One region of the Uniformispora flossi genome, then DNA from elsewhere that is predicted to be linked to it. Evidence: riboswitches for the same ligand, from Rfam matches in the RefSeq annotation. Region 1 holds a riboswitch; the other holds the start of a gene.
What was found. Region 1 has a riboswitch for glycine ahead of gcvP (aminomethyl-transferring glycine dehydrogenase). Riboswitches for the same ligand answer to the same signal wherever they lie in the genome.
Positions count from the first base shown of each region.

Region 2: another riboswitch for glycine. It lies ahead of gcvT (glycine cleavage system aminomethyltransferase GcvT); the one in region 1 lies ahead of gcvP (aminomethyl-transferring glycine dehydrogenase).

Region 1 is NZ_JBMULZ010000019.1:40,442-45,773, reverse strand. It holds gene ACPA54_RS31455 (DEDDh family exonuclease) at 1-837, opposite strand, end outside; glycine riboswitch at 1,006-1,099, shown strand; glycine riboswitch at 1,102-1,234, shown strand; gene gcvP (aminomethyl-transferring glycine dehydrogenase) at 1,377-4,193, shown strand; gene ACPA54_RS31445 (DUF5999 family protein) at 4,319-4,513, opposite strand; gene ACPA54_RS31440 (hypothetical protein) at 4,788-5,332, opposite strand, start outside.
Region 2 is NZ_JBMULZ010000010.1:129,965-135,296, reverse strand. It holds gene ACPA54_RS22425 (hypothetical protein) at 1-264, opposite strand, end outside; gene ACPA54_RS22420 (enhanced serine sensitivity protein SseB C-terminal domain-containing protein) at 328-1,026, opposite strand; gene ACPA54_RS22415 (enhanced serine sensitivity protein SseB C-terminal domain-containing protein) at 1,084-1,797, opposite strand; gene ACPA54_RS22410 (OsmC family peroxiredoxin) at 1,925-2,356, opposite strand; glycine riboswitch at 2,528-2,643, shown strand; gene gcvT (glycine cleavage system aminomethyltransferase GcvT) at 3,077-4,210, shown strand; gene gcvH (glycine cleavage system protein GcvH) at 4,357-4,740, shown strand; gene glyA (serine hydroxymethyltransferase) at 4,767-5,332, shown strand, end outside.

The sequences.
Region 1 (5,332 bases):
CGTCCCGGTGTCCGTGTCGTTGGTGACCAGCAGGGACGTTTTTCCGCTGACGCTTCCGGTCACGTGCAGCCCCGCGGCCGTCGCGCGGGCCTCCAGCTCCTCGCGGGGGACCCGCGTGTCGCCGGTGAACGCCACCCGCATGCCCTGCACCAGCACGCCGTCGCGCAGCGGCCCCGGGTTGGCGTACGCGCACGCCGCTTTCGGGGCACGGCGCTGCGCCGGTACGCGTGCCGCGCTCCGCCGGTCGGGTGTCGTCACCGGCAGCGGCAGGTCGCGCCGTGCGGCCTCGTGCAGCGCGGGGCGGAACACCTCGGCGAGCACCCGGGCGTCGTCCTCGGCGTCGTGCGCGCGGAACTGCCGCACTTGGTAGTACGCGGCGAGGCTGGCCAGACGCCAGTCGGGCAGCGGCAGGTCGAGGCGTTTGGCGAGGGTCAGTGTGCACAGCCGGGCCGTGGTCGGCATGTCACGGCCGAGCAGGCCGTATTCGGCGGCGAGCATCTTCCAGTCGAAGGCGGCGTTGTGGGCGACCAGGACGCGGTCTTCGAGGAGTTCGGCGAGGTCGTCGGCGATCGCCGCGAACAGCGGCTGTCCGGTGAGAGCCTCGCGGGTCAGGCCGTGGATGTGGGTCGGGCCCGGGTCGCGTCGCGGGTCGACGAGGGTCGACCAGCGGCCGGTCACCGTGCCGCCGGCGTCGAGCAGCAGGACGGCGACGGATACGACGCGGTCGCGGACGGTCAGGCCGGTCGTCTCGACGTCCACGACGGCGAAGTCACGCGGGTAGGCGGCGGGCCAGGCCGGAGCGGGACCGGCGGGGCTGGAGGGAAGGTCGGCGAGCACGGCCACCCACCGTACCCGCGGGGCTGGACGGGCGGTTGGGAAACCGGGAAACCCGTGGGGGTGGCGGGCCGACCGGTCGCACTACCCGCGTAGACCTCGTTTCCGCAGGTCCCGGGGTGATCTTCCGCCTATCCGTCGGCGGCGCACTGGTAGCGTTGAGGGCGCACCAACAGTCGCGCGGGAGAGTCCCGGACACCGATCCGGGCGCCGAAGGAGCAACCCCTCCCCGGAATCTCTCAGGCACCCGTACCGCGTGGCCATGGGCACTCTGGAAAGCAGTCCCGTTCGGGTTCCGCCGGTTTTCCGGCGGAGTGCGGCCGGGGCTCACCGACGGTGAAAGCCCGTTCCGCGTTTCTGCGGCGCTCGGGTGAAGCTCTCAGGTATCGATGACAGAGGGGGAGGCAGAGAGGTCGCGCGACCCGCGCGGTCTCCTCCGCGACACTGGAGGCCTCCACGTGAGCTCGTCGTCATCGCACCACGCGTCCGGTCCCGGCAGCCTCGCCGCGCTCGAGGCCGCGTCGCCGTTCACCGCCCGGCACATCGGCCCGGATGCCGACGAGCAGGCCAAGATGCTGGCGCACGTCGGCTACGGCTCGCTCGACGAGCTGACCGACGCCGCCGTCCCCGGCGCCATCCGCACCCTTGAGGCGCTCGACCTGCCCGCCGCGGTCTCCGAGGCCGACGTGCACGAGCAGCTCCGCGCCCTCGCGTCGCGCAACACCGTGCTGCGGCCGATGATCGGCCTCGGCTACTACGGCACCCACACGCCGCCGGTCATCACCCGCAACGTGCTGGAGAACCCGGCCTGGTACACGGCCTACACCCCGTACCAGCCGGAGATCTCGCAGGGCCGCCTGGAAGCGCTGCTGAACTTCCAGACGATGGTCGCCGACCTCACCGGCCTCCCGGTCTCGGGCGCGTCGCTGCTCGACGAAGGCACCGCCGCCGCCGAGGCCATGACGCTCGCGCGCCGTGCCGGACGGGCCAAGAGCAACGTGTTCGTCGTGGACGCGGCGTGTCTGCCGCAGACGATCGCCGTGGTGCGGACGCGTGCCGAGGCGCTCGGCATCGACGTCGTCGTCGCGGACACCTCCGCGGGACTGCCCGAGGGCGAGTTCTTCGGTGCGCTGCTCCAGTACCCGGGTGCCGACGGCCGGGTGCGCGACCTCGCGCCACTGATCGCGGACGCGCACGGCCGCGGCGCGCTCGTCGCGGTCGCCGCCGACCTGCTCGCGCTCACCCTGCTCGCCTCGCCCGGCAGCATGGACGCCGACATCGCCGTCGGCACCACGCAGCGGTTCGGGGTGCCGATGGGCTTCGGCGGCCCGCACGCCGGCTACATGGCGGTCCGCGACAAGCTCGCCCGTTCGCTGCCCGGCCGCCTCGTGGGCGTCTCCGTCGACGCCGCGGGCGACCAGGCCTACCGCCTCGCGCTCCAGACCCGCGAGCAGCACATCCGCCGCGAGAAGGCGACCAGCAACATCTGCACCGCGCAGGTGCTGCTCGCCGTCATGGCCGGCATGTACGCCGTCTACCACGGCCCCGAGGGCCTCGCCGCGATCGCCCGCCGCACCCACCGGTACGCGGCGGTGCTGGCCGCCGGGCTGCGCGCGGGCGGGGTCGAGGTCGCGCACGGCGCGTTCTTCGACACCGTGCACGTCCGGGTCCCGGGCCGGGCGGCCGCGGTGCGCGAGTCGGCGCGCGGCGAAGGCGTCAACGTGTACCAGGCCGACGACGACCACGTGTCGATCAGCTGCGACGAGACCACCACCCGCGAGGACCTCGCCGCCGTGTGGCGCGCCTTCGGCGTCGCCGGGCAGGACGTCGCGGCGCTGGACGAGGCCACCCCGGACGCGCTGCCCGAGGGGCTGCTGCGCACCGACGACTACCTGGCCCACCCGGTCTTCCACGCGCACCGCTCGGAGACGGACATGCTGCGCTACCTGCGCAGCCTCGCCGACAAGGACTACGCGCTCGACCGCGGCATGATCCCGCTCGGCTCGTGCACCATGAAGCTCAATGGGACGAGCGAGATGGAGCCGATCACCTGGCCCGAGTTCGCGCAGATCCACCCCTTCGCACCCGCCGACCAGGCCGCCGGTTACCTGGAGTTGATCCACGGCCTCGAGGACGCGCTGGTCGCGGTCACCGGCTACGACAAGGTCTCCATCCAGCCGAACGCCGGGTCGCAGGGCGAACTGGCCGGGCTGCTCGCGGTGCGCGCCTACCACCGCGCCAACGGCGACACCGGGCGCGACGTGTGCCTGATCCCGTCGTCGGCGCACGGCACCAACGCGGCGAGCGCCGTGATGGCCGGGATGCGCGTCGTGGTGGTCGGCACCGGGGAGAACGGCGACGTCGACCTCGACGACCTCAAGGCCAAGATCGAGGCGCACCGGGACAGCCTCGCGGTGCTCATGGTCACCTACCCGTCCACGCACGGCGTGTTCGAGGAGCACATCGGCGACGTGTGCGCGCTCGTGCACGACGCGGGCGGCCAGGTGTACGTGGACGGCGCGAACCTGAACGCGCTGGTCGGCCTGGCGAAGCCCGGCGCGTTCGGTGCCGACGTGTCGCACCTGAACCTGCACAAGACCTTCTGCATCCCGCACGGCGGCGGCGGTCCGGGCGTCGGCCCGGTGGCGGTCCGCGAGCACCTCGCGGCGTACCTGCCGAACCATCCGCTGCAGCCGACCGCGGGCCCGGCGACCGGCGTGGGGCCGATCTCCGCGGCGCCGTGGGGGTCGGCGGCGATCCTGCCGATCTCGTGGACGTACATCCGCCTGATGGGCCCGGACGGCCTGAAGCGCGCCACCCAGGTTGCGGTGCTGAGTGCCAACTACATCGCCAAGCGCCTCGCGCCGCACTTCCCGGTGCTCTACACGGGGCCCGCGGACCTGGTCGCGCACGAGTGCATCGTCGACCTGCGGGGGATCACCAAGGCCACCGGGGTGACCGTGGACGACGTCGCCAAACGGCTCGTCGACTACGGCTTCCACGCGCCGACGATGTCCTTCCCGGTGCCCGGGACGCTCATGATCGAGCCGACCGAGAGCGAGAACCTGCACGAGATCGACCGGTTCTGCGACGCCATGATCGCCATAAAGGCGGAGATCGACCGGGTCGGCGCCGGTGAGCTGCCCGCGGACGACAACCCGCTGGTCAACGCCCCGCACACCGCGGCCATGGTCGCGGCGGACACGTGGGAGCACGCCTACGGGCGGGAAGAAGGCGCGTTCCCGGGCGGCATGACGCCGGCCGGCAAGTACTGGCCGCCGGTGCGGCGCATCGACGGGGCGTACGGCGACCGCAACCTGGTCTGCTCCTGCCCGTCGGTGGACGCGTACGAGAACTGAGCCCCGACCCGCTGCGACGTCACGGACAACGCCGGAGGGCCACACCCGATCGGGTGTGGCCCTCCGGCGTTCCCACGTCGTTATGGGCGGGGATTGCGGTGCGGAGTACGCCTCCTGAGGCCCCCTCAGGCGGCGAGTCGGACGCGCGGGCGATGCGGAGCGATCATGCGGCCGTCCGGCAGCAGTTCCCCCGTGTCGTCGAACAAGACCACTCCGTTGCACAGCAGGCTCCAACCCTGCTCGGGGTGGGCCGCGACCACGTGCGCGGCTTCCCGGTCAGGGCTGTCGGCCGGTGGGCATTGCGGTTGGTGCTGGCACATCGTCGTACCTTCTCGGTGTGTTCTCGCGATGCCTCGCGATGGGGCCGGACGCCTGCCGACCGGCCGGTGCGTTGGTCGTGCGTTCGTACGTGCGTTCCGGACACGACCTGACTCGTATCCGATCCCAGTCTCCGCCCGCGGAGGCGCTCCCGCAGCGGAATTCGCAGTTCTCACCCGAGCGCGTCACCGGGTTTCCACCGAGAGGGTCAGGCGAAGGCCGCGCGAGGACCATACGAGGGTTGCGCGAGGGGCGTGCGAGGACTGCGCGGGGGGGTCAGGCCTGGGTCGTGGTGAGCACGTGCGCGCCGCGGGCGACCAGGGTGTGCGCGAGTTCCGCGGCCGGATACGGGCGCAGCGGCTGCACGCCCGGGGGTGCCGGGGCGAGCGGCACGAGGAGGTCCTGCCAGCCGACCAGGTCGGCGAGCCAGAGGGCGACCGTGTAGAGGCCGGGGATGTGCAGCAAGCGCAGTTCGTAGTAGCCGCGTTCGACGTGCGGGAGGCTGCGGACGGTCGCGACGGCGGCGTCCGTGCCGGTGGTGAACGGGCCCTCGGTGAACCGGGCCAAGGGAGGGCCGCCGACCGGTTCGGCGACCTCGACGGCGCCGACGGTGCGCCCGCGTTCGTGGATCAGCCAGCGCCAGCCGACCGGCCGCGCCGCCTCGACGCCGCGGCCCGCGGCGAGGTCGGCGAGGTCGATTTCGAACATGCGGTGCGGGCAGACGGCCGTCGGGCCCGGCACGTCCGGGTCGGCGTCGTCCGCCTCGGCGTCGGGGGAACCGGACGGGCCGGCGAACGCGGAGTCCGGGGGCGGTGCCGTGC
Region 2 (5,332 bases), on a different contig from region 1:
GGTGTTCTTGGCTTCGACGGCGGCGATCTCCCCCCACGCGAAGTGCCGCGTGGTGAACGCCTTCAGGGTGAGGCCGTGCGGCGTGAGCACGGTCGCGAACCTCGCCGAGTAGAAGCCCATGAAGAGGAGCACCGGCCCGGCGCCGAGCCCGAAACGGGACACGTCGAAGGTGATCATGGCGATGCCCACCGCGGTGATCACCGCGCCCGGGACCAGCAGGGCCCAGCGCTGCCCGAGCGACAGCACCATGCGTATCTCATGCATGGCGGGCACTGTGGCAGACCGGGCGCGCGGCCGGAAGGCCGGGGCCCATCGTCCGGGTTGGCCTCAGACGAACGACCGCGTGTGGTCGCGGAGCCAGCCCGCGACCGGGTCGTACGGGTCGTCGAGCGGCACCCACGACAGCGGGCCGCCGGGCATCGCCGCGGAGGCCCGGGCGACGGCGGCGTGGACGCGGTCGGTGGTCGCCGGGTCGGCGTCCGCGGTGCGGATGCCGAGGACGACGCGGGGCGCCCCGACGGACGGTTCGACGTAGGCGCGGTGCGCCGCGCGGACCACGCCGCTGCCCGCCAGCTCGGCGGCCACCATCGACCAGAACGCCGGGTCCTGCACGCTGGGTTCGCCGACCCGCAGGGGTCCGGGCAGGGTGCGGTCCAGGCCGGTGACGATGCGCCGCAGGTCGAGGAACGGGATGCCGATCCCGCCGCCCTGCATGTGCGGGTCGAGCCAGATGCCCCACCGGTCCGGGTACAGCGTCGCGCCGATCTCCTTGACCGCGTGCACCTCCCACCCGCGGTCCCAGCGGCTCTCCCGGAGCTGCTCCTCGGAGGTGAAGGCCGGGGCGTAGTGCGAGCCGTGGACCTCCATGTTCCCGTACTGCGCGTCCGGGCTGCCGGGCTGTCCCTGCCAGAGCAGCATCCAGACGTGGCCCCGGTCCAGGGCCTGGAGCAGGACTTCGTAGGCTTCGTATCCCTGCGGCGCGACCTGCCGCATCGCGTGCTCGACCTCGTTGGCGGGAAACGCCACCGGTGTCCTCCCCGTGCGGTGCGTGACGAAGGCAACCATCGTATGTGCCGACAGGCGTCAAGGGCGTTCGTAGAACGGGCGGACCGCGTCCAGCATCCAGTCGCCGATGGGGTCTTGGGCGAGATCGATGAGCACGAGGTTGACCGGCCACGGGGATCCGGCGCGGGCCACGGCGCGCTCCAGCGCGGCCACGGTGGCACGGCGGTCCTCCTCCTGCCAGCGGTCGAGTTCGACGCCGACGAACAGACACGGGGCGTCGGATTCGACGACGCCGAGGGCGCGCCTGGCGGTGAGCACGACCGGGGTCACGGCGAACTCCTCGGCGGCCGCGGCGAGGAAGACGTACGGCTCCTCGGCGGGCTCCGGCTCGGCCAGCGTCACGCGGGCGCCCATCGCCCCGGCGCCCGGCGGGCGGGACAGCTCCAGGACGCCCTGCGGCGGTATCGGGATGCCGACCTCGCCGCCCGGGTTGACCGCCATGCCGACGTGCGGCGGCAGGCCGCGGGCGAACTCGCGGACCGGGGCGACGGTGAACGGCATCAGGCCCGCGGCGCGGCGCAGCTGCTCCTCGGAGCTGAACACGGGCACGTACGGCAGGCCGTCGATTTCCGTGGTGGGCAGCGTGAGTTCGGTGTCCTGCGGGCTGCCGCCCGCGGGCAGCGGCACCCAGACCTCGGCGTCCGCGAGCACCGCCAGCAGCTCGCCGGTCCGCGCCGGATCGTGCAGGGCCGCGGCCAGGCACTGCTCGACATGGTTCGCGGGGAACGCCACCGGGCCACCTCCAATTGATGATCTGCGGCCAGCCTAGGGCGTGGCGGGGCCGAGGCGGCGGGGCGGCGGCCGCGGACATGCGAACGGCGGGGACCTTCCGGTCCCCGCCGTCGCGTGCGTCTGCCGCTCAGCCGAGGAGTTCGGCCTGCAGCGAGATCGGCACGCCGGCCTTGAGCGCCTTGCTCACCGGGCAGTTCTCCTTGGCGTCCGCCGCAACCGCCGCGAAGTCCTCGGTGCTGATACCCGGCACGTGTGCCTTGACCGACAGCACGATGCCGGTGATGCCCTCGCCGGGCTGGAAGGTCACGTCCGCCCGGGTCTCCAGCGAGTCGGGCGGCGTCCCGCGGCCCGCGAGGGCGTGCGAGAGCGCCATCGAGTAGCAGGACGAGTGGGCGGCCGCGATGAGTTCCTCGGGGCTGGTCTTGCCGTTCGCCGCCTCCGCGCGGGACGGCCAGGACACCTCGTAGGTCCCCACGCCCGAGGAGTCGAGCGAAACGGTCCCCGAGCCGCCGATGAGCGGGCCCTTCCAGTCAGTGGTCGCGGTGCGCGTGGTCGCCACGGGCAAGCCTCTCTGTGCGGTGCGTGCGTCTCCGGTCGGCCGCGGTATCCGGCCTGGTCGCGCCCACGCTAGCAACGGAAGCCGCGGGTGCCGATCGGAGAAACCTCCGACACGCCCGCGGCATCCCCGGGCGGGACCGATAGCATGCGCCCACAACTTCACACCGGCCCTCGACCCCATGCGGGAGAGCCCCCGACGCCGCGCGGCCTTCCGGCCGAGCGTCCCGGGGCGCCGAAGGAGCAATTCCTCCCCGGAAACTCTCAGGCCCCAAGTACCGTGCGGGTGAGGCGACTCTGGAAAGCAGTCCCGCGCACGCCCGGCGGGGCTCACCCACGGTGCAAGCCGCGGTCCGCCCGACTCCGCTCGGGCCCGCGCGTGAAGCTCTCAGGTCCATGACAGAGGGGGAGGCGACCCACCAGCCCCGTGCTGCGTGCCCGGCTTGTCCGGCGTGCCGCGCGACGCCCAGGGAGCCCCCTTGCCGGACCGCCTGTTGTGCCCGCCGCCTGCGCCGCCGCTCGCGCCGTCTTTTGTCCCGCCCGCCGTCGCGCCTGTCGTGCGGGCTGCCGCGCTGCTTTGCGTGCCGGCGGGCCGCCGATCGCGCGCCGCCGCACCGCCTGCCCGGCGCGTGTGCGCGCGACATCGCGACAATCCGCACGAAATCATGGCGATCAGGTTCCCTTCGGCCCCAGCCGCCGGCCCCACCCGCGAGGAGTCCAGCCGATGACGTCCAGCCCCTCCCCCGCCGCCGAGGCACCCCGCGAGCGCCGTACGCCGCTCGACGCGGTGCACGACGCGCTCGGCGCCACCATGACCGACTTCGCCGGGTGGCGGATGCCGCTGCGCTACGGCAGCGAGTCGGCCGAGCACCGGGCGGTCCGCGAAGCCGCCGGCCTGTTCGACCTCACGCACATGGGCGAGATCGCGGTCACCGGCCCCGAGGCGGCTCGCGCACTCGACCACGCGCTGGTCGGCTACGTGTCCAAGATCGGCGTCGACCGCGCCCGCTACACGATGATCTGCGACGCCGACGGCGGCATCCTCGACGACCTGATCGTCTACCGCACCGGCGACACGGAGTTCCTGGTCGTCGCCAACGCCTCCAACGCCAACGTGGTCGCCGCCGAACTCGTCGCCCGCGCGGCCGGCTTCGACGCCGCCGTGGCCGACCGGTCGGAGGACTACGCGCTGCTCGCCGTGCAGGGCCCGCACGCCGTCGCGATCCTCGCCCCGCTCACCGGCCTCGACCTCGACGCGGTCAAGTACTACGCCGCCGACCGCGCCACCGTCGCCGGCGTGGACGTGCTGCTCGCCCGCACGGGCTACACCGGCGAGGACGGCTTCGAACTGTTCTGTGCCCCCGCCGACGCCGAGCGCCTGTGGACCGCGCTCGCCGAGGCCGGCGTTCCGCACGGCCTCATCCCCGCGGGCCTGTCGTGCCGCGACACGCTGCGCCTGGAGGCCGGCATGCCGCTGTACGGGCACGAGCTGTCCACCGCGCGCACCCCGTACGAAGCCGGCCTCGGCCGCGTCGTGCGCCTCGACAAGCCGGAGGACTTCGTCGGCCGCGACGCGCTCGCCGCGCGCGAGCAGGCCGGCCCGGCCGCGGCCCTCGTCGGCCTGCGCGCCGTCGGCCGCCGCGTGCCGCGCGCCGGATACGCGGTGCTCGACCCGGACACCAAGGAGCCGATCGGCGAGATCACCTCCGGCGCGCCGTCGCCGACGCTGGGCGCGCCGATCGCGATGGCGTACGTGCCCGTCGACCGCACCGAGCCGGGCACCCGCCTGGCCGTCGACGTCCGCGGCACCGCCGAGCCCGTCGACGTGGTCGCCCTGCCGTTCTACAAGCGCGCCTGACCCGGGCCGCCCGTCCCGGCGGCCCGCGCACGACCCGCAGCAAGACCCGCAGCAAGAGCCAGCGGAACCCCCGCTGCGAAACCCCGCAAACCGGCACGAAATCCCCTGAGGATCGGCGCCGCCCTCCCGGAATGGAGAATGGACCTGTGAGCGCACCCCAGCACCTGCTCTACAGCAAGGACCACGAGTGGCTGACGACGGACGGCGACCCGGCCGTCATCGGCATCTCGGAGTTCGCGGCCAACGCCCTCGGCGACGTGGTCTTCGTCCAGCTTCCCGAGGTCGGCACGCGGGTCACCGCGGGCGAGCCCTGTGGTGAACTGGAGTCGACGAAGTCGGTGAGCGACATCTTCGCCCCCGCCGACGGCGAGGTCGTCGAGGTCAACACGGCGGTCGTCGACGAACCCGAACTGGTCAACTCCGACCCGTACGGCGACGGCTGGCTGATCAAGGTGCGCCTGGACACCCCGGCGGAGAAGTCCGACGCGCTGCTGTCCGCCGACGAGTACATCGCCTTCACCGGCGCCTGAGCACCCGATCGAGGAGCTGACCCACCGTGACGATCCTGGACCGTCCCCTGGCCGAGGTGGACCCTGAGGTCGCCGCCGCCGTCGCCGACGAGCTGCACCGCCAGCAGTCGACCCTGGAAATGATCGCCTCCGAGAACTTCGCGCCCGTCGCGGTCCTCGAGGCCCAGGGCTCCGTACTGACCAACAAGTACGCCGAGGGGTACCCCGGGCGCCGCTACTACGGCGGCTGCGAGTACGTCGACGTCGTCGAGAACCTCGCCATCGAGCGGCTCAAGGCGCTGTTCGGCGCCGAGGCCGCGAACGTGCAGCCGCACTCCGGCGCGCAGGCGAACGCCGCGGTGTACTTCGGTCTGCTGCAGACCGGCGACACCGTGCTGGGCCTGGACCTGGCCAACGGCGGCCACCTGACGCACGGGATGAAGCTCAACTTCTCCGGCAAGCAGTACAACGTCGTCTCCTACAAGGTCGACGAGGCCGGACTGGTGGACATGGGCGAGGTCGAGCGCCTCGCCAAGGAGCACCGCCCGAAGATGATCGTCGCGGGCTGGTCGGCGTACCCGCGGCAGCTCGACTTCGCGGCGTTCCGCCGGAT